DNA from 2 places in the Streptacidiphilus sp. EB103A genome. Region 1 is predicted to be linked to the other one. Evidence: riboswitches for the same ligand, from Rfam matches in the RefSeq annotation. Region 1 holds a riboswitch; the other holds the start of a gene.

Region 1 (9,779 bases):
CGGGGTGCTGCTGCAGCAGGCCGACCGGATCGACGCCGCCGGTGACGACCCGTCGACCTGGACCCTGGCCGCCGGCGACGCGCTCTCCCCGGAGGAGCTCGCCGAGCTGTCCTTCGCCTGGCGCGCCTGTCGGGCCGTCAAGTCCAATGCGATCCTGCTGGCTTCGGACGGCGCCTCGGTCGGCGTCGGCATGGGCCAGGTCAACCGGGTGGACTCGGCCAGGCTCGCGGTCGAGCGGGCCGGTGAGCGCGCGGCCGGGTCCTACGCCGCGTCGGACGCCTTCTTCCCGTTCCCCGACGGGCTGGAGATCCTGCTCGCCGCGGGGGTCAAGGCGGTCGTCCAGCCGGGCGGGTCGATCCGTGACGACCAGGTGATCGAGGCGGCCAAGGCCGCCGGGGTGACGATGTACCTGACGGGCACCCGGCACTTCTTCCACTGATCGAGTCGCCGAACGCACGGAGGCCCGCTGTCCCCGCGAACGGGACAGCGGGCCTCCGCGTGCTGTCAGGGCTTGATCACCACGGTGTTGGCGGCCTTGTCGTGCCAGCCGCGGAGCTTGCCGGTGTTGTCGAAGAACGGCGAGATGTAGATCAGGATCAGCCCGATGCCGCAGGTCAGAAAGTTGAGCCCGACGGGGAAGCCCCAGCGGGTCAGCGCGCCGCCGAAGCTCGGCTTGACGCCGGTGCGCTCGTCGACGACCAGGAGGCCGAGGATCATCTTGCCGGGGGTCGCGCCCTTCCAGGCCACGAAGGCGGTGTCCCAGCCCAGGAACAGCACCGCGAAGATGAACCAGTCGAGAATCATCGCGCCGAAGGCGGCGCCCACCGCGGTGCCCGGGTCACTGGACGAGGTGGTGGCGGACAAGGCGCCGAGAATGCCGAACGCGAAGATGGCGTACAGGATGCCGACGAAGATGCTGTCCAGCAGCCGGGCGCCGAAGCGCGCGCCGTAGGAGGCGATCTGGAAGGTCCCGGTGGGGATGGTCACATAACCCGAGGCGCCCTGGGCCACGCCCGGAACCGGCTGCGGCTGGTACCCGTAGGCGTTGGGGTCGTAGCCGGGCTGCTGCGGCGGGTAGCCCGGCTGCTGGTAGCCGTACTCGCCCTGCGGCGGGACCGGGGGCTGCTGCGGGTAGCCGTACTGGGGCTGCTGCTGGGGCTGGCCCTGTGGGTAGCCGTAGCCGGGCTGCTGCGGGACGCCCTGCGGAGCCTGCTGCGGGTAGCCGTAGCCCGCCTGCTGCGGGGGCTGTTGCGGCTGGCCATAGGGGTTGTTGGGATCGGGAGGATAGGACACGGTTTGCCTCCGGGCAGGAAAGGTGAACGAGTGCACGCTCCGGGACACCGCAGGCATGGGCCGTACCGGTGAGAACGCGGCGCGATTATCGGATGGGCATGACAGTGCGGTCGGTGCTCCCCGTACAAGCCGGAGCCGTGGTTGCCTGGGCAGGGCCTCGCCGGCTGGTGTGAGTCGCCTGGGTCCACTGGCGGGACGTCACTGGCGACTGCTGATGACCGCGCACTGTCTCCCCCGAGTTCCGACCGCTTCCAGACGTCCCTGTCATTCGTGACAGGCCGTTGGGGCGTATCAAATTGCTAGTCCCATCGTTCCAATCTGGTGCGATCCTGTCCAGCTACTTCGCACGCCTGTGCGTACTTGGGGCGGATCTGCAACCGGATGCCCGCACGCCGCCAGGTGCGGACCTTGAAACCACCTCGGTAACGACCTGCCGTCCCGATCCGCGAGAATGGGCCCATGACCGCCCAGATTCTCGATGGCAAGGCCACCGCCGCCGCGATCAAGTCCGAGCTCGCCGTACGGATCGAAGCCCTGAAGGCCAGGGGCGTCCAGCCCGGCCTCGGCACCGTCCTGGTCGGCGACGATCCCGGAAGCCACTCCTACGTCCGCGGCAAGCACCGGGACTGCGCCGAGGTCGGCATCGCCAGCATCCAGCGCGAACTGCCCGCCGACGCCACCCAGAGCGACGTCGAGGAGGTCGTCCGCGAGCTCAACGCCAATCCGGCCTGCACCGGCTACATCGTCCAGCTGCCGCTGCCCAGGGGCCTGGACGAGAAGCGCGTGCTGGAGCTGATGGACCCGGCCAAGGACGCCGACGGCCTGCACCCGATGAGCCTGGGCCGGCTGGTCCTGGGCATCGACGCGCCGCTGCCGTGCACTCCGAACGGCATCGTCGAGCTGCTGCACCGGCACAAGGTGGAGACCAACGGCGCGCATGTGGTGGTGGTCGGCCGCGGGATCACCGTGGGCCGCTCGATCGGGCTGCTGCTCACCCGCCGCAGCGAGAACGCGACCGTCACCCTCACCCACACCGGCACCCGCGACCTGTCCGCGCACCTGCGCAGCGCCGACATCATCGTCGCCGCCGCCGGCGTGACGCACCTGGTCAAGCCCGAGGACGTGCGCCCCGGCGCGGCCGTGCTGGACGTCGGCGTCAGTCGCGACGAGAACGGCAAGCTGCTCGGCGACGTCCACCCCGGCGTGGCGGAGGTGGCCGGTTGGCTGTCACCCAACCCGGGCGGGGTCGGACCGATGACCCGGGCGATGCTGCTGAGCAATGTGGTCGAGGCGGCCGAGCGTGCCGAGGGCTGAGTCCGGGCCGGGCCGCCCGTCGGGGCCCAAGCACTCGTCGAAGCCGTCGGGGTCGCCGGAGTCGTCCGAGTCGACGGCCGACCAGGCCGCAGAGGTTGTGTCGGCGGCCGCGGCGGCGGTCTCGCCGCGCTCCCGGCGCCGCGCCGACCCCACCACCGGGACCTTCCCGCCCGAGGGTTCCGCCGCCGCGGCCGACCGCAGCCACCCGGTCCCGGTCCGGCAGTGGCCGATAGTGGTCGTGCTCACCCTGGTCGCCGTGGGACTGGCGGTGACCTCGTTCAACGCCTTCCGTCCGGGCGTGATCACGATCGGCGTCGCACTGCTGGTCGGCTGTGCGCTGCGGATCGCGCTCCCCGAGGTGGGGATGCTGGCGGTGCGCAGCCGGTTCACCGATGTGCTGGTCATGGGGGTGCTCGGCGTGGCGATCGTGGTGCTGGCACTGGCCTCGGAACCCAATCCGGTGATCACACTGCCGTTCGTCAACGACATCGCGCGTTTCTTCGGCCGAGCGCAGGGCTGATTCCGTTGGCGAAGTCGCTGAGTGGTGGCGTGGGGCATCCGGCAGGGCTCCCGCGCGGCGCGTTCCGTCAGTTCCGTGCCGGGTCCCAGCGGGTCAGGCTTGCCTGTACTGACGCGAGTCGCTCGGCGTGGGCCGGGCGACCCTCGAGTTGGGCGGCTAGCCGGCCGAGCAGGGTCCGTGCCTCATCCACGCCACCGGACTCGCCGAGGAGCACCGCCGCCAGCTCCTGGTAGTAGAGGGTTTCCGGGTCGCTGGGCCCCAGGGCCCTGGTCGCATCGGCGGCTACGGCGCGCATCTCGTGGACGGCCAGGCCCAGATGCCGCACGGCCCGGTTGCGGTCGTCGAAGTCGGCTGCCCGACGGGCCGCCGTCCGGGCGTTCAGCGCGAAGCTGTGACGCCGGCGCAGTCCCGTGCGGCTGCGGGTGGTGCCGTCTGCGGGGTTCACCGCGAGGGCCAAGTCGGCGCTGTCGTCGACGGCGCGTTGGGCGGGTTCCGGGCGCGGCGGGTCGGCAGCGGGCATGGTGACGGCGAGCTGCCGGTAGAGGGTGCCGAGATCGAGATGCGGTCCCGCGTCGGGCACGCCATGGCGCAGGAGAGCCACCAGGGCACCGGTGAAAGCGGTCGGCAGGTCCGGGCGGCCGGTCAGGAAGCCTGCTTGGTACCCCTCTCCGGCTGCGGTCAGCAGATGGATGCGAGCGGCTTGCGGGGCGTGCAGGGCCAGTCCGGAAAAGCAGCAGTCGAGTATCGCGACGGGCCGTCGTGCGCCGGTCCTGGTCATCGCTGCGAAGACCTCGCCGATGGGCAGCGACGGTCCGTCGCCGCGACGGGTGGACAGTGTCGCGGGGAGGGCCAGGCGCAGTTGCCGCTCGTCGTCGACGGCGAATCCGTGTCCGGCGAAGTAGAAGAGCAGTACATCGGGTGCACGGTCCGCAGGCGCATCGGCTCTGGTGCGAACGATGGCTTCCAGGACCGCGTTCGCGTCGGGAGGGTCGATGATCGTACGTACGCCGGCGGGGTGGTCGAAGCAGCCGTGGGGCCCGATGAGCGCGTCCGCCAGGGCGCGCACGCTCTGTGCGGCTTGCGGCACGGCCGGAAGCTCATCGGGACGCACCTGGCTGGCCGTGCCGACGAGTACGGCCAGCGCGTTGCCCGGCTCGGGCGGAACGGCTGGGGGAGGTGTCACGGTGCGGTGGCACCAGGGCCGCCGGGCTGGGCCGCGCGCTCCTGCCGGGCGAACCGTTCGAGTTCGGCGAGGACGAGGTCCCGGTCGCGGCGGTCGGCGCTGAAGCTTCGCGAACTGCCGTCCGCGCGGGTGACGGTGAAGCTGATGGGGTGGCCGGTCATGCGCTGACCGAGCCAGTAGCCGAGTGCGCCGACGGCGGCGCTGAGCACGGGAGTGCTCGCGGTGACCAGCTCGACGGCGGTGGCAAGACCGCCGAGTGCGCCGGGCGGCGGTGGCTCCTCGACCAGTCGGGTGGCACGCCCCAGCCGTTTGTCCATGCTCAGCCAGGTGGCGAGGGACCGGTGCAGTTCGCCGGCTTCTTCCTTCGATCCGTCGAAGGTGAGGGTGAGGTGGGTCACGGGGTCCTTCCGTCGGTGAATCCCGGGGGTGGCGGCGGCAGTCCGGGTTCGGAGGCGGTCCAGGGCGGCAGGGTGGTGGGCGTCGCAGTGGCTCCGGCGGGCGCGCCGACGGAGAACAGCGGCAGGTGGCCACTGGTCTCTGTGGGCAGCCGGAAGACGGCCGAGGCTTCGAAGACGCCGACCCGGTCCGCCAGCATCCGCTCGAACTCACCGAAGGCGTAGGGGAATTCCTGCTCGCGGGTCCGGGGCAGCCACACGTCGTGCAGATGGGTGAACGCATGCCAGGCGGCCCGGCGTTCCCCGTGGTCCTGGACGGGCCGTGCGACCGCACGCGACCCGTCCTGGCCGGGTCCGCCGAACGTCGCGGCCAGCAGGTGCGCAGCCTGGGCAGCGGACTGATCGGTGGCCCGGTCCGCGCAGGCCAGGGTGGTGCGGAGCCGATACGCGTATTCGGTCGATGCCACGTGCCGGAGTCGGGTGTAGCCGGCGACTGCCTGCCGGGCGAACGGCAGGGCCTCCTCCTGTCGGCCGATGGCGGGGTTGAACCGGCCGGGCCGCTCCAGCGCCGAGTACTCGGTGAGCAGCCGGTCCAGCATCGCCGCGTCCTGATGGCGCCAAGGCATCGGTTCGAGCCTGATCCCGAGAGTGAACATCCCGTCGATCCGGGTGAGTTCGGTCCACAGCGGCTCCCAGGCGATGGGCTCGGCGGTCAGCGCATCCACGTACAGACCGTACGGGAAGGCCGCATCCGCGCGGGCGAGCTTGCTCCAATGCACCCGGGGACGGATCTCGGTCGGCTGGGCCGACTCGGACGGCTCGAAGGGCCGCAGCCAGGAGGTGAGCCGTGGCGTGCCGAGCGGGATGGCGCGGACCGAGGAAGGCAGGCGGTCGAGGTGCTCGCGCAACCGGTACGCCGCGGTGCGGGCGGCCTCCGGCGTGAGTCCGTAGGCACGGGCCAGCAGGACGCAGTCGAGGCGACCGTCGCCCCGCCCGCTGGGGCCGTAGCGCAGTTCCCAGCAGCGGCCGTCCGGGGCCCACGCGTCAGCGAGCCAGGCGCGCTCTCGTGCGACGGCGCGACGGCGGCGCTCCTCCTCCGGCAGGCCGAGGGCCGAGGCATTGTGGGCGATGGTGGGGTCCGGCTCCAGCCGGACCCCGGTGACGCACCACGCCGCCCCCGCCCACGACAGATCGATGAATCCGTCCTGGGCGGTGATCAACGCGGCTGGCCCTGCCCGTCCTGAGTTCCATAGGGCGGTGTCGGCGGCATGACGGGGACCGGTGGGGCGCCCACCGGCCCGTACCCGTACGACTCGTACGTTGCAGGGGTGGGTCCCGGAATCCCACCGCCGTACGAGGGTTGTGGCTCCACCTGCGGATCGGGCCAGCCACCGTCGCTGTCGGAGAGCGCCACGGCCAGTCCCTCCCTGCAGGCGATGTGCGCGGCCTCGCGCAGGGCACGGGCGCGCTCGCTCCGCAGGATCTGCAACTCGATCGTGTTACGGCCTTGCAGACCCTGAATCATGTCGCGGAGGTACTGGCCGATGAGCTGGTAGCCCCGACGCGAGCGCCACATCATCCAGCCGAGGTACAGGCTGCTGCCGTAGGTGAAGACAGAGATGTAGACGACGTAGCTGCTCTCCCTGAGGATCAGCCGACCATCCTTCTCCTCGACCCCCACCGGAAAACCGCGCGTGCTCAGCACCTGACGGATACCGAGGTACGCGTGGTCACGGCGGCCGTACCGCTCAGCCAGGAGCACTCGCCACTCGGCGATGTCCTCGGGCGTGCGGGAGAAGAGCAGGACAACCCAGAAGACGGCCGTGGAGACGAGGCTGCAGAAGACCATCCAGGCGGAGCCGGCGGTCGGGCTCGCGGTGATGAGGAGCAACATTCCGAACAGGAAACCCACCAGGGACAGCAGGAACGACACCAGGAAGCTCCGGAGCAGAAGGAGCCACAGGAACTTGATGGGCACGCTCTCGTTGAGGTCCATCTCGATCGGCTGGAACAGCAGGGTCTTGTCGAGATAGGCGGCGTTTCCGTCGCCGCCGCGCCAGCCCGGCAACGCATTGCTCTCGGCCATGAACATAAAGCGCCCCCCTCAAAACTTCCCCATCTGCTTACAAGACAACCAGCGTGCCACGGCATCGCGCCGGATTCAGTGGAAATGTCGGAAGTCGGCAGATTCCGGCGTGCAGGATCCACGGGCCGCATATCCGTGGTATTGCGGGTGGCTTCGCTCTCGAACTGACGTGCCCATTACGCCTCTTTGTACCCGATCGAACCAGCGCCCGACAGCATCGAGAAATCCAGCCCAAAATACTGATTTGATCTGGAATTATGCTGGATCGGCATAGGCGAGTGGCAAACGTGACGAAGGACGCCCCAGGAGGTCCGCCGGGGCGTCACCAGGAGTCCCCCTCCTGAGATAGCCTGTCAAGCGGTCTCTTGAAGTCAAGAGACCGATCAGGTGCTCCGACGTTCGAAAGAAGCTCCTGACCACCCAAAAGGCACCAGCAGGAGACGTCAACCATGACCAGCACTCCCGTCAACGTCACCGTCACCGGCGCGGCCGGACAGATCGGCTACGCGCTGCTGTTCCGCATCGCCTCCGGCCACCTCCTCGGCCCCGACGTGCCGGTGAAGCTGCGTCTGCTGGAGATCCCGCAGGGCGTCAAGGCCGCCGAGGGCACCGCGATGGAGCTCGACGACTGCGCCTTCCCGCTGCTCGCCGGCATCGACATCTTCGACGACCCGAACAAGGGCTTCGAGGGCGCCAACGTCGGTCTGCTCGTGGGCGCCCGCCCGCGCACCGCCGGCATGGAGCGCGGTGACCTGCTCTCCGCCAACGGCGGCATCTTCGGCCCGCAGGGCAAGGCCATCAACGACAACGCCGCGGACGACATCCGCGTCCTGGTCGTCGGCAACCCGGCCAACACCAACGCGCTGATCGCCCAGCGCAACGCCCCGGACGTACCGGCGGACCGCTTCACCGCGATGACCCGCCTGGACCACAACCGCGCGGTGGCCCAGCTCTCCAAGAAGCTCGGCGTCTCGGTCTCCGAGATCAAGAAGCTGACGATCTGGGGCAACCACTCCGCCACCCAGTACCCCGACGTCTTCCACGCCGAGGTCAACGGCGAGAACGCCGCCAAGGCCATCTCGGACGACGCCTGGCTGTCGGACTTCTTCATCCCGACCGTGGCCAAGCGTGGCGCCGCCATCATCGACGCCCGCGGCGCCTCCTCGGCCGCCTCGGCCGCGAACGCCGCCATCGACCATGTCTTCACCTGGACCAACGGCACCGCCGAGGGCGACTGGACCTCCGCCGGTGTGGTCTCCGACGGCTCCTACGGCGTGCCCGCGGGCATCATCTCCTCCTTCCCGGTCACCGCGAAGGACGGCACGTTCGAGATCGTCCAGGGCCTGGACATCAACGACTTCTCGCGGGCCCGGATCGATGCCTCGGTCGCCGAGCTCATCGAGGAGCGGGACGCGGTGGCGGGGCTCGGGCTGATCTAGTCGCAACTCCTTCGCAACCGACAGCCCCCACCCGTTAGGGTGGGGGCTGTCGCGACTGGCGAACGTGGAAGCAACCACGAGGGAGCGACGGAGCGCCGCCACCGGAGTGCCGTACGCCTGGGCATCCGGGTCACCATTCGATGGACGACCCGGAGGACGCCGTATGAGTGCGTTGCAGAGCACAGACCCCGAGATCGCCGCCCTGGTCGCCGCCGAGGAGCGGCTGCAGGCCGACACGCTGCGACTGATCCCCAGTGAGAACTACGTCTCCGCCGCGGTGCTGGAAGCCTCCGGCACGGTGCTGCAGAACAAGTACTCCGAGGGCTACCCGGGCAAGCGGTACTACGAGGGCCAGCAGAACATCGACCAGATCGAGACGCTGGCGATCGAGCGGGCCAAGGCGCTGTTCGGCGTCGAGCACGCCAACGTCCAGCCGTACTCCGGCTCGCCCGCCAACCTCGCCGTCTACCTGGCCTTCCTCAAGCCCGGCGACACTGTGCTCGGCATGGCCCTGCCGATGGGCGGTCACCTCACCCACGGCTGGGGCGTGTCCGCCACCGGCTCCTGGTTCCGCGGCGTGCAGTACGGCGTGCATCGCGAGACCGGGCGGACCGACCTGGACCAGGTGCGGGAGCTGGCGCTCAATGAGCGGCCGAAGGTGATCTTCTGCGGGGGCACGGCGGTGCCGCGCACCATCGACTTCCCCGCGTTCGCGGAGATCGCCCGCGAGGTCGGCGCGGTGCTGGTCGCGGACATCGCGCACATCGCCGGGCTGGTCGCGGGCGGTGCGCACCCCTCGCCGGTCGGGTACGCGGACGTCATCTCCACCACCACCCACAAGACGCTGCGCGGGCCGCGGGGCGCGATGCTGATGTCCACGGAGGAGCATGCGCGGGCGCTGGACCGGGCGGTCTTCCCCGGGCTGCAGGGCGGGCCGCACAACCAGACCACGGCGGCCATCGCGGTCGCCCTGCGGGAGGCCTCCGGCGAGGAGTTCCGGGCATACGCCCGACAGGTCGTCAGCAACGCCCGGGCGCTGGGGGAGGAGCTCGCCGCGAGGGGTTTCGACCTGGTCTCCGGCGGGACCGACAACCACCTGCTGCTGATCGATCTGAGCAGCAAGGGGGTGCCCGGCAAGGTGGCGGCCAAGGCGCTGGACCGGGCCGGGATCGTCGTCAACTACAACAGCGTGCCCTATGACACCAGGAAGCCGTTCGACCCGTCGGGCATCCGCATCGGGACTCCGTCCCTGACCTCGCGCGGGATCGGGGTGGACGCGATGGCGCAGGTGGCGGAGTGGATCGATCGGGTGGTGACGGGGGACGAGGAGGTCGTCACCAAGGTGCGGGCCGAGGTCGCTGAACTGATGCAGGCGTATCCGGCCCCGGGGTTGAGTGTTCTACGTTCGTAGATGGTTGTTCGCGCAGTTCCCCGCGCCCCTATGTTGTGCATGGCTGAGCTTGCAGCAGACCTTCACCATGCAGCACCCAGGGGCGCGGGGAACTGCGCGAGAACCATGCACGGCGTAGAGCCTTCCGCCCGCCGCATA
Region 2 (9,779 bases), on a different contig from region 1:
GCAACCTCTGCCGCTGTACCGGCTACGAGAAGATCATGGACGCGGTCCGCCTCGCCTCCGCCCGCAAGTGCAGCAGCGACAGCTCGGAGGTGTCCCAGTGAGTACCAGAACCATCCGTGGTGAGAAGAACCTCCAGGACATCACCACCGCGCACCCGGACGGCATCGGCGGCTCCCCGCTGCGGCCCGACGGCACGCTGAAGGTCAGGGGTGAGTTCGCCTACTCCTCCGACCTCTGGCACGAAGACATGCTGTGGGGCATGGCGCTGCGCTCGCCGCACGCCCACGCGAGGATCCTCTCCATCGACACCACCGAGGCGCTGACCCAGCCCGGCGTCTACGCGGTGATGACCCATGAGGACATCCCCGGCAGCAAGTACTACGGCCTGGAGATCAAGGACCAGCCGGCCCTGGCCTTCGGCAAGGTCCGCTACCACGGCGAGGCCGTCGCCATCGTGGCCGCCGACCACCCGGAGACCGCGCGCCGGGCGCTGGCGAAGATCAGGGTCGAGTACGAGGTGCTCCCGCCGATCACCACCGAGGAGCACTGTCAGAACCCGGAGACCTACGGCTACGTCCACGAGCCGCACGAGTACCGGGGCCACGCCTCCGGCAACGTCGTGCACTCCCAGAAGGTCGTCTCCGGCCTCGGCGTCAACGACGACGTCCGGGCCATGGCCGATGTCGTGGTGGTCGGCGAGTACGAGGTCGGCATGCAGGACCAGGCCTTCCTCGGTCCGGAGTCCGGCCTGGCGGTGCCCGCCGAGGACGGCGGCATCGACCTCTACATCGCCACCCAGTGGCTGCACGTGGACCGCGAGCAGGTCGCCCCGGTGCTCGGGCTGCCCGAGAACAAGGTGCGGCTCACCCTGGCCGGCGTCGGCGGCGCCTTCGGCGGCCGCGAGGACCTGTCCATGCAGATCCACGCCTGCCTGCTGGCGCAGCGCACCGGAAAGCCCGTCAAGATCGTGTACTCCCGCGAGGAGTCCTTCTTCGGGCACGTCCACCGTCACCCGGCGAAGATGCGCTACGAGCACGGCGCCACCCGCGACGGCAGGCTCGTCTACATGGAGGCCCGGATCGTGCTGGACGGCGGCGCCTACGCCTCCGCCTCCCCCGCCGTGGTCGGCAACGCCTCCTCACTGAGCGTGGGCCCGTACGAGGTCCCCAACGTCAATGTGCTGGCCATCGCCTACTACAGCAACAACCCGTCCTGCGGCGCGATGCGCGGCTTCGGCGCCGTCCAGGCCTGCTTCGCCTACGAGACCCAGCTGGACCGGCTGGCCGCGGAGCTGGACATGGACCCGGTGGAGCTGCGCCAGCTGAACGCCGTCTCGCAGGGCTCGCACCTGCCGACCGGTCAGGTCATCGACGCCCCGGCGCCCGTGGCCGAGCTGCTGCAGAAGGTCAAGGACCTGCCGCTGCCGCCTCCGCTGGACACCGAGCACCACCTGGACATCCGCGAGCTACCCGGCGCGCTGTCGAACACCTCGCACGGCGAGGGCATCGTCCGCGGCGTCGGCTACGCGGTGGGCCTGAAGAACGTCGGCTTCTCCGAGGGCTTCGACGACTACTCCACCGCCCGGGTCCGGCTGGAGGTCATCGGCGGCGAGCCGGTCGCCATGGTGCACACCGCGATGGCCGAGGTCGGCCAGGGCGGCGTCACCGTGCACGGCCAGATCGCCCGCACCGAGCTGGGCGTGGAGCGGGTCACCATCCACCCGGCCAACACCGAGGTCGGCTCGGCGGGCTCCACCTCCGCCTCCCGGCAGACCTACATGACCGGCGGCGCGGTGAAGCTGGCCGCCGAGGCGGTCCGTAACGAGCTGTTCAACCTGGGGCGTTCGCGCTACGGCTGGACCTACAACGACCTCTCGCTGATCGGCGGCAAGGTCGTCTCGGCCTCGGCCGGCGTGCTGATCCCGATCGTGGACCTGCTCGGCGACCAGGCGATCGACCTGACCCGCGAGCACCACCACCGGCCCACCGTCCCCTTCGACAAGGAGACCGGGCAGGGCTTCGGCCACGTCCAGTACACCTTCTGCGCGCACCGCGCGGTGGTGGACGTGGACGTGGAGCTGGGCCTGGTGAAGGTGGTCGAACTGGCCGCCGCCCAGGACGTCGGCAAGGCGCTGAACCCGCTGTCGGTGATCGGCCAGATCCAGGGCGGCTCCACCCAGGGCCTGGGCCTGGCCGTGATGGAGGAGATCATCACCAAGGACGGGAAGGTGCGCAATCCCTCCTTCACCGACTACCTGATCCCCACCATCCTGGACACCCCGCCGCAGCCGGTGGAGATCATGGAACTGGCCGATCCCAACGCCCCGTACGGGCTGCGCGGGGTCGGCGAGGCCCCCACCCTCTCCTCCACCCCGGCCATCGTCTCGGCCATCCGCGCCGCGACCGGCCTGGCCCTGAACCGGGTGCCGGTCCGCCCGGAACACATCACCGGGACCTGAGGTCTGAGGTCCCGTCAATGAACCTCCCCGGGGCGGCCGTTCTGTCTTCCCACAGCTCCGCCCCGGGGTTGCACCACCGCAGTACCGAGCCGCAGTACCGAGGTACATGCATGAACCACCAGGCGCACGACCGGATCAGCACCACCGCCCGTACACCGCTCTCGCCGGAGCCGTACGGCCGGACAGCACCACCTGCGAGCCGCACCGTCCCCTGTTCCCCTACCAGATGGGCCACCAGGCCGGCCGCGAGCCCCACCCCAACCCCCTATGAACCTTGGGAGTGGAACCCGTGACCCAGATCCCCACGGAATCCAGAGTTACCGCCGAGACCGACGCGGACGCCACCTCGTCCCCGTCCCCGTCCCAGCCCCCGGCCCCGGCAAGCCCCGCGCCGAAGAACGCGCTGGACGCCTACTTCAGGATCAGCGCCCGTGGCTCGTCCATCGGCAACGAGATCCGCGGCGGCCTCACCACCTTCATGGCGATGGCCTACATCCTGCTGCTGAACCCGATCATCCTCTCGGTGGCGGACGTCAACGGCAACCACCTGAACCACGCCCAGGTCACCACCGCCACCGCCCTGGCGGCGGCAGTCACCACCATCCTGCTCGGCGTGGTCGGCAACGCCCCGCTCGCCGCGGCGGCCGGGCTCAGCGTCTCCAACACCCTCGCCGCCGTGATGGCCCCGCACGTGACCTGGCCGCAGGCGATGGGCCTCTGCGTGATCTACGGCCTGCTGATCGTGGTCATGGTCGTCTCCGGGCTCCGAGAGATGATCATGAACGGCATCCCGTTGGCGATCAAGCACGCGATCACCATCGGCATCGGGCTGTTCATCGCGCTGATCGGCCTGGTCAACGCCGGATTCGTGACCCGCGTCCCGGACTCGGCGCACTCCGAGACCCCGGTCCAGCTCGGCTCCATCGGCAACCTCACCGGGTGGCCGGTCCTGATCTTCGCCATCACGCTGCTGTCGATCTTCGTGCTCCAGGTCCGCAAGGTCCGCGGCGCGATCCTGATCGGCATCGCCATCGGCACCGTGCTCTCGCTGATCCTGCAGGCCGCGCTCAACCTGCCGGCCGGCACCTGGGGCCTGTCCGTGCCCAAGTGGCCCGGCAACCCGGTCTCCGCCCCCGACTTCGGGCTCTTCGGCCACATCGACCTGTTCGGCGCCTTCGGCTCCAACGGCATGGGCGCGCTCAGCGCGGGCTTCGCAGTCTTCACCCTGGTCCTGGCCGGCTTCTTCGACGCGATGGCCACCATCATCGGCATCGGCACCGAGGCCGGGCTGGCTGACCAGCAGGGCCGGATGCCCGGCCTGTCCAAGGCCCTGCTGGTGGACGGCGCCGGCGGCGCGATCGGCGGCCTCGCGGGCGCCTCCGGCCAGACGGTGTTCATCGAGTCCGCCACCGGGGTCGGCGACGGCGCCCGGACCGGCTTCTCCAGCGTGGTCACCGGCGCGGTCTTCGCCTTCATGCTCTTCTTCACCCCGCTGGCGGGCATGGTCCCGGGCCAGGTCGCCGCGGCCGCCCTGGTCGTGATCGGCTCGATGATGCTCAGCCAGGCCCGCCACATCGACTGGAGCGACCGCGAGGTGGCCGTCCCGGCCTTCCTCACCATCGCGCTGATGCCGTTCACCTACTCCATCACCGCGGGTGTCGGGGCCGGCGTCATCTCCTACGTCGTCATCAAGGCCAGCGCGGGCAAGTGGCGCGAGCCCGGCCTCCTGATGTGGTCGCTCTCGCTGGTGTTCGTCGTCTTCTTCGCCCTGCACCCGCTCAAGGCCTGGCTCGGCATCCACTAGCCGGTCCCCCTCTCCCTCCGTCCGCTCTCTCCATCCCCTCTACGTTTCGAAGGAGCCACCCATGCAGGACATCGCCGAGCAGGTCAACGCCTGGCACGCAGCGGGTCGCTCCTTCGCCGTGGCCACCGTGGTGTCCGTCTCCGGGAGCGCCCCGCGCGACCCGGGGGCGGCCCTGGCCGTGGACACCGACGGCGAGGCCGTCGGCAGCGTGTCGGGGGGATGCGTGGAGGGGGCGGTCTACGAGCTGTGCCAGTCGGCACTGGAGTCCGGGAAGCCGGAGCTGCACCGCTTCGGCTTCTCGGACGAGGACGCCTTCGCGGTCGGACTGACCTGCGGCGGCATCATCGACGTCTTCGTCCAGCCGGTCGTCCCCGGCGCCTCGGACGGGCTGGACGCGGCGCTCGCCCACATCCACTCGGGCACCCCGGTCGCCCTGGTCCGCGCCATCGCCGGACCGGCCGCCCTGATCGGCTCCGCCCTGGCCGTCACCGCCGACACCCACCACGGCACCCTCGGCCGGCACCCAGGGCTGGACCCGGCCGGCCTGGAGCGAGCCGCCGCCACGCACAGCCGGGCCATGCTGGACGCCGGGCGCACCGGGCAGTTCACCCTCGCGCTGGACGGCCGCCCGTGCACCCCCGACGCCACCTCCGCGGAGACCGACGCCGACTCCTCCTTCGCCTTCGCCTCCGCCTCCGAACGGACCGTCACCTTCTTCGTCGAGTCGCATGTCCCCGCCCCCCGCATGATCGTCTTCGGGGCCATCGACTTCGCCGCCGCCGTCGCCCGGATCGGCGGCTTCCTCGGCTACCACGTCACCGTCTGCGACGCCCGCCCGGTCTTCGCCACCGCGCGCCGCTTCCCCACCGCCGACGCCGTTGTCGTCGACTGGCCGCACCGCTACCTCGACGCCGAGGTCGCCGCCGGACGGGTGGACGGCCGAACCGCGCTCTGCGTACTGACGCATGACGCCAAGTTCGACATCCCGCTGCTGGAGCGCGCGCTGCGTCTGCCACTGGGCTTCGTCGGCGCGATGGGGTCGCGCCGCACCCACCTGGAGCGCCTGGAACGGCTGCGCGCGGTCGGGCTCACCGAGCTGGAGCTCTCCCGGCTGCGCTCCCCCATCGGCCTGGACCTGGGCGCCCGCACCCCGGAGGAGACCGCCGTCGCCGTCGCCGCCGAGATCGTCGCCCACCGCCGCGGCGGCACCTGCCTCCCGCTCAGCAGCCACGGCGGCCCGATCCACCACGACCACCCGCTGCGGGTGAGCGACCTGCCGCGCCGAATCGCCTGAACCCTTCGAACCCTTTGAACCCGTCGGCGCTCGGCCTGGTGGATGACTTATGCTTCCCAGGCGGGCCGTAACTGGCGCTTGGGTGGACGACCACCGGGGAGCGACCCGCCTTCAGAGCGAAGCCGCGCGCCTGGGCACTCCCTTCCGACCCCGGGATCCGCCCATGTCCGCCCAGCTCATGTCCGGCACCGCCATCGCCCAGGAGATCGTCGAACGCTGCGCCCAGCGGGCGCGAGCGCTGTTCGAAACGCGCGGCGTACGGCCCAGCCTCGCCACCGTCCTCGTCGGGGACGACCCGGCATCGGTCACCTACGTCACCATGAAGCGCAACCGCAGCGCCAAGGCCGGCATCGACTCCCGCCTGGTCCGCCTGCCCGCCGAGACGACGACGGAGGAACTGGTCAGCGCGGTGCGAGCGCTGTCCGACGACCCCGACGTGCACGGCATCCTGCTCCAGCACCCCGTCCCCGCGCACATCGACGAGCGGGCCGCCTTCGAGGCCATCGACCCGGCCAAGGACGTCGACGGCGTCACCATGCACTCCTTCGCCGCCATGGCCTTCGGCGACCCCGGCTTCGCCTCCGCCACCCCCGGCGGCATCATCCGGCTCCTCGAAGCCTACGGCGTCGAACTGACCGGCCGTCAGGCCGTCGTGGTCGGCCGCAGCCCGATCCTCGGCAAGCCCATGGGCATGCTGCTGCTCGCCCGCGACGCCACCGTCACCTACTGCCACTCCCGAACGGTCGACCTCGCCTCGCACGTGGCCGCCGCCGACATCGTGGTCGCCGCCGTCGGCAAGCCCGAGTTCATCAAGGGCTACGACATCAAGCCCGGCGCCGTCGTCATCGACGCCGGCTACAACCCCGGCAACATCGGCGACGTCGACTTCGCCGGCGCGATGGAACGCGCCGCCCTGGTCACCCCGGTCCCGGGCGGCGTCGGCCCGATGACGATCGCGGTCCTGCTGGAACAGACGGTGGACGCGGCGGAGCGGGGGTAAGGGGGGTCGGGGGAGGCGGGGCGTCTTCGCTGGTCGGCGGCAGCTGTAGGTGGCTTACATGGCGCCACCGTTGCCGCCCACCCCCGCCCGTGGCTTGTTGCTGTTGCTCGGCTCCGCCTCGCGGCAACCAGGGCGGGGAGGGGTGCGGGTCCTCGCCGTTGCCGGGCGGCGGAAACGGTAGGTGGCTTACATGGCGCCACCATTGCCGAGTGACACGCCCGTGGCTTGTTGCTGTAGCTCGCTTCGCTCGCGGCGACAAGGCCAGGGAGGGGGTGCGCGTTCTCGCCGTTGCCGGGCGGCGGGGCGGTTGGTGGCGGGGCGTGCAGAAACGATCCTGCTCGTTGGCTTGGCCGGTTTGGGGTCACTGCCCATGCTTTTGGGTCACTCGTCCGACGGATCCCGCCCGCTATGTCCGCTTTTGACGTCGAGGGAGTGACCCGAACGTATAGGCAGTGACCCGAAAAGCCCGGCCCGAGGGCAAACCCGGGTCACTTTCGGGACAAGGTGTCATTTGATCATGCAGAAATGCCCCATTTACCCTGATCCTGGCGTACCAAAAGTGCCCCCGCGTCCCAAAAGTGCCCCCGGTTCGACCGGACCCCGCCCGCAGAACCGTTTCTGCACGCCCCACCCGCGACCCCCAGCCCGGGAACGGCGCCCGGCCCCGACCCGGCTCCCCCGCTGCAGTTGGCCCGCGAGCGAAGCGAGCAACAGCAACAAGCCACGGGCGCGCCACCCGGCAACGAACCCGCCATGTAAGCCACCTACAGCTGCCGCCAACTACCGGCTAGGCCGCACCACCTCCCCGCCCCCATTAGTTCAACTTGTAACGTGTCATGTCCCCCCACCTGTTCGTATTTAGGTCACTTTGACTTCACACCTTGAAGGCATATTCTGCGTTGGTTGACTAAAGCCTTCAAGTCCGGCAAGGATGCCGGGCGCCAAGGAGCCCCACAGTGACCAGCACAGCCTTGCCCACGTCCCCCAGCTCTCCCGCGTCCCCGCGGACCGCCGGTGACAACCTGGGCCATGTCATCTTCATCACTGCCGCCGCTGCCATGGGCGGCTTCCTCTTCGGGTACGACAGCTCCGTCATCAACGGGGCCACCGGTGCGATCCAGAGCAAGTACGGCATCGGGTCCGCCGAGCTGGCGCAGGTCGTCGCCATCGCGCTGATCGGCTGTGCGATCGGCGCGGCCGTGGCCGGGCGGGTCGCGGACCGGATCGGGCGCATCCGCGTCATGCAGATCGCCGCCGTCCTGTTCACGGTGAGTGCCGTCGGCTCGGCGCTCTCCTTCGCCGTGTGGGACCTCGCGCTGTGGCGCGTCATCGGTGGGTTCGGCATCGGGATGGCGTCCGTGATCGGCCCGGCCTACATAGCCGAGGTCGCACCGCCGGCCTACCGGGGCCGGTTGGCCTCGTTCCAGCAGGCGGCGATCGTCATCGGCATCGCCATCTCCCAGCTCGTCAACTGGGGCCTGCTCAACGCCGCCGGCGGCAGCGACCGCGGCCACCTGCTCGGGGTGGAGGCCTGGCAGGTCATGCTCGGCGTGATGGTCATCCCCGCCGTGGTCTACGGGCTGCTGTCCTTCGCCATCCCCGAGTCCCCGCGCTTCCTGATCTCCGTCGGGAAGACCGACCGCGCCAAGGCCGTCATCGCCGAGGTCGAGGGCGACGGCCTGGACCTGGACGCCCGGGTCGCCGAGATCCGTGCCGGGATGCAGTCCGAGCACAGGTCCACCTTCAAGGATCTGCTCGGCGCCCGCTTCGGCTTCAAGCCGATCGTCTGGGTCGGCATCGGCCTGGCCGTGTTCCAGCAGCTGGTCGGCATCAACGTCGCCTTCTACTACTCGAACACGCTGTGGCAGTCGGTCGGCATCGACCCGAGCTCGTCCTTCCTCTACTCGTTCACCACCTCGATCGTGAACATCATCGGCACGGTCGTCGCGATGATCCTGGTCGACCGGATCGGGCGCCGGGCGCTCGCCCTGATCGGCTCCTGCGGCATGGCCGTCTCGCTGGCGTTTGAAGCCTGGGCGTTCTCGGCCAAGACCGGGACGACGCTGCCGCACGCGCAGGGCATGGTCGCGCTGATCGCGGCCCATGCGTTCGTGTTCTTCTTCGCGATGTCCTGGGGCGTCGTGGTCTGGGTCATGCTCGGCGAGATGTTCCCCAACCGCATCCGCGCTGCCGCGCTGGGCGTCGGCGCAGCGGCCAACTGGATCGCCAACTGGGCGATCACCGCGACTTTCCCGAGCCTCGCGGGCTGGAACCTGACCACGACCTACGTCATCTACACGGTGTTCGCCGCGCTCTCGATCCCCTTCGTGGCCAAGTTCGTCAAGGAGACCAAGGGCAAGCGGCTCGAGGACATGGTCGGCTGAGCAGCAGTCAGCGGCAGGTCAGCCACCACTGGCCGATGGTGTGGTACTTGCGGTCGAAGTCCCGGTCACCGAGGAAGCCGCCGATCGGCGCTCCCAGCCGCACGCGTCTGCCCTTGACCCGGTGGACCATTATCTGCTTGGCGCCGAGCAGCTCGCGGATGGTGAAGCCCTCGATCTCGCTCCAGGGGATGGTCCGGTGACCCCCTATCCGCTCGACGACCAAGGCGTCTCGCGTGAGACTGACTGCCCTGGTGCCGTTCACGACGAACCCGACCAAGCCGACCACCGGGACCCCGATGGCCGGCGCGAAGAAAGCCGCCGGGTGAGCCACGACGGTGAACAGAGAACCGGAGGCGAGGCCCCCGAACAGCATGCCGATCGGTACGAACAGCAGGCCCAGCAACAGCTGCCGGAGCGGCTGCCGGAAGCGGATCGACTCCACCGAACCGTCGACTGCCGCCCCCCGTATGGTGACGCCGTCCTTCCAGCTCATGCCTGTTCTGCTCCCGCCCCGACCGCTGATGATCGCCGAAGCATGACATCCCGGCCCCGGTCTGTCGAGCAGTGGTCCGAGGGCGTTCAGATGCCGCCGATGCCGGCGATGCTGCTGCTGGAGTCGCCCGGCGAGGTGTGCGACAGCGAGGCGTAGCCGCCGCGCTTCTTCGGGCTGGCTGTGCGGAGCTGTACCACCGCGTCGCGGACCTGGCGGAGGACGGTGCGGACGGCGGTGTCCGGGGCGGCGAGTGCGTCCGGGGCTGCGGTGGCCGGCAAGGCCTCGCTCAGGGAGCGGGTGGTGTCGGCGATGGACTCGCGGAGCTCCTCGTGTTCCGGGCCCGGGA

What was found. Region 1 has a riboswitch for ZMP and ZTP ahead of glyA (serine hydroxymethyltransferase). Riboswitches for the same ligand answer to the same signal wherever they lie in the genome.
Region 2: it holds a riboswitch for ZMP and ZTP, as region 1 does, so the genes downstream of both, ABH941_RS06920 (bifunctional 5,10-methylenetetrahydrofolate dehydrogenase/5,10-methenyltetrahydrofolate cyclohydrolase) here and glyA (serine hydroxymethyltransferase) in region 1, are expected to answer to the same signal.

Annotation. Positions count from the first base shown of each region.
Region 1 covers NZ_JBGCAQ010000006.1:369,097-378,875, forward strand. Annotated here, with positions in the region: gene purH (bifunctional phosphoribosylaminoimidazolecarboxamide formyltransferase/IMP cyclohydrolase) at 1-439, shown strand, start outside; gene ABH941_RS12745 (RDD family protein) at 505-1,293, opposite strand; gene ABH941_RS12750 (bifunctional methylenetetrahydrofolate dehydrogenase/methenyltetrahydrofolate cyclohydrolase) at 1,753-2,607, shown strand; gene ABH941_RS12755 (DUF3017 domain-containing protein) at 2,594-3,127, shown strand; gene ABH941_RS12760 (hypothetical protein) at 3,195-4,310, opposite strand; gene ABH941_RS12765 (hypothetical protein) at 4,307-4,708, opposite strand; gene ABH941_RS12770 (hypothetical protein) at 4,705-5,925, opposite strand; gene ABH941_RS12775 (hypothetical protein) at 5,922-6,797, opposite strand; gene ABH941_RS12780 (malate dehydrogenase) at 7,241-8,230, shown strand; ZMP/ZTP riboswitch at 8,272-8,360, shown strand; gene glyA (serine hydroxymethyltransferase) at 8,394-9,641, shown strand.
Region 2 covers NZ_JBGCAQ010000003.1:385,311-395,089, reverse strand. Annotated here, with positions in the region: gene ABH941_RS06940 ((2Fe-2S)-binding protein) at 1-101, shown strand, start outside; gene pucD (xanthine dehydrogenase subunit D) at 113-2,458, shown strand; gene ABH941_RS06930 (NCS2 family permease) at 2,748-4,262, shown strand; gene ABH941_RS06925 (XdhC family protein) at 4,324-5,556, shown strand; ZMP/ZTP riboswitch at 5,614-5,699, shown strand; gene ABH941_RS06920 (bifunctional 5,10-methylenetetrahydrofolate dehydrogenase/5,10-methenyltetrahydrofolate cyclohydrolase) at 5,720-6,556, shown strand; gene ABH941_RS06915 (sugar porter family MFS transporter) at 7,513-8,940, shown strand; gene ABH941_RS06910 (hypothetical protein) at 8,948-9,433, opposite strand; gene ABH941_RS06905 (GPP34 family phosphoprotein) at 9,520-9,779, opposite strand, start outside.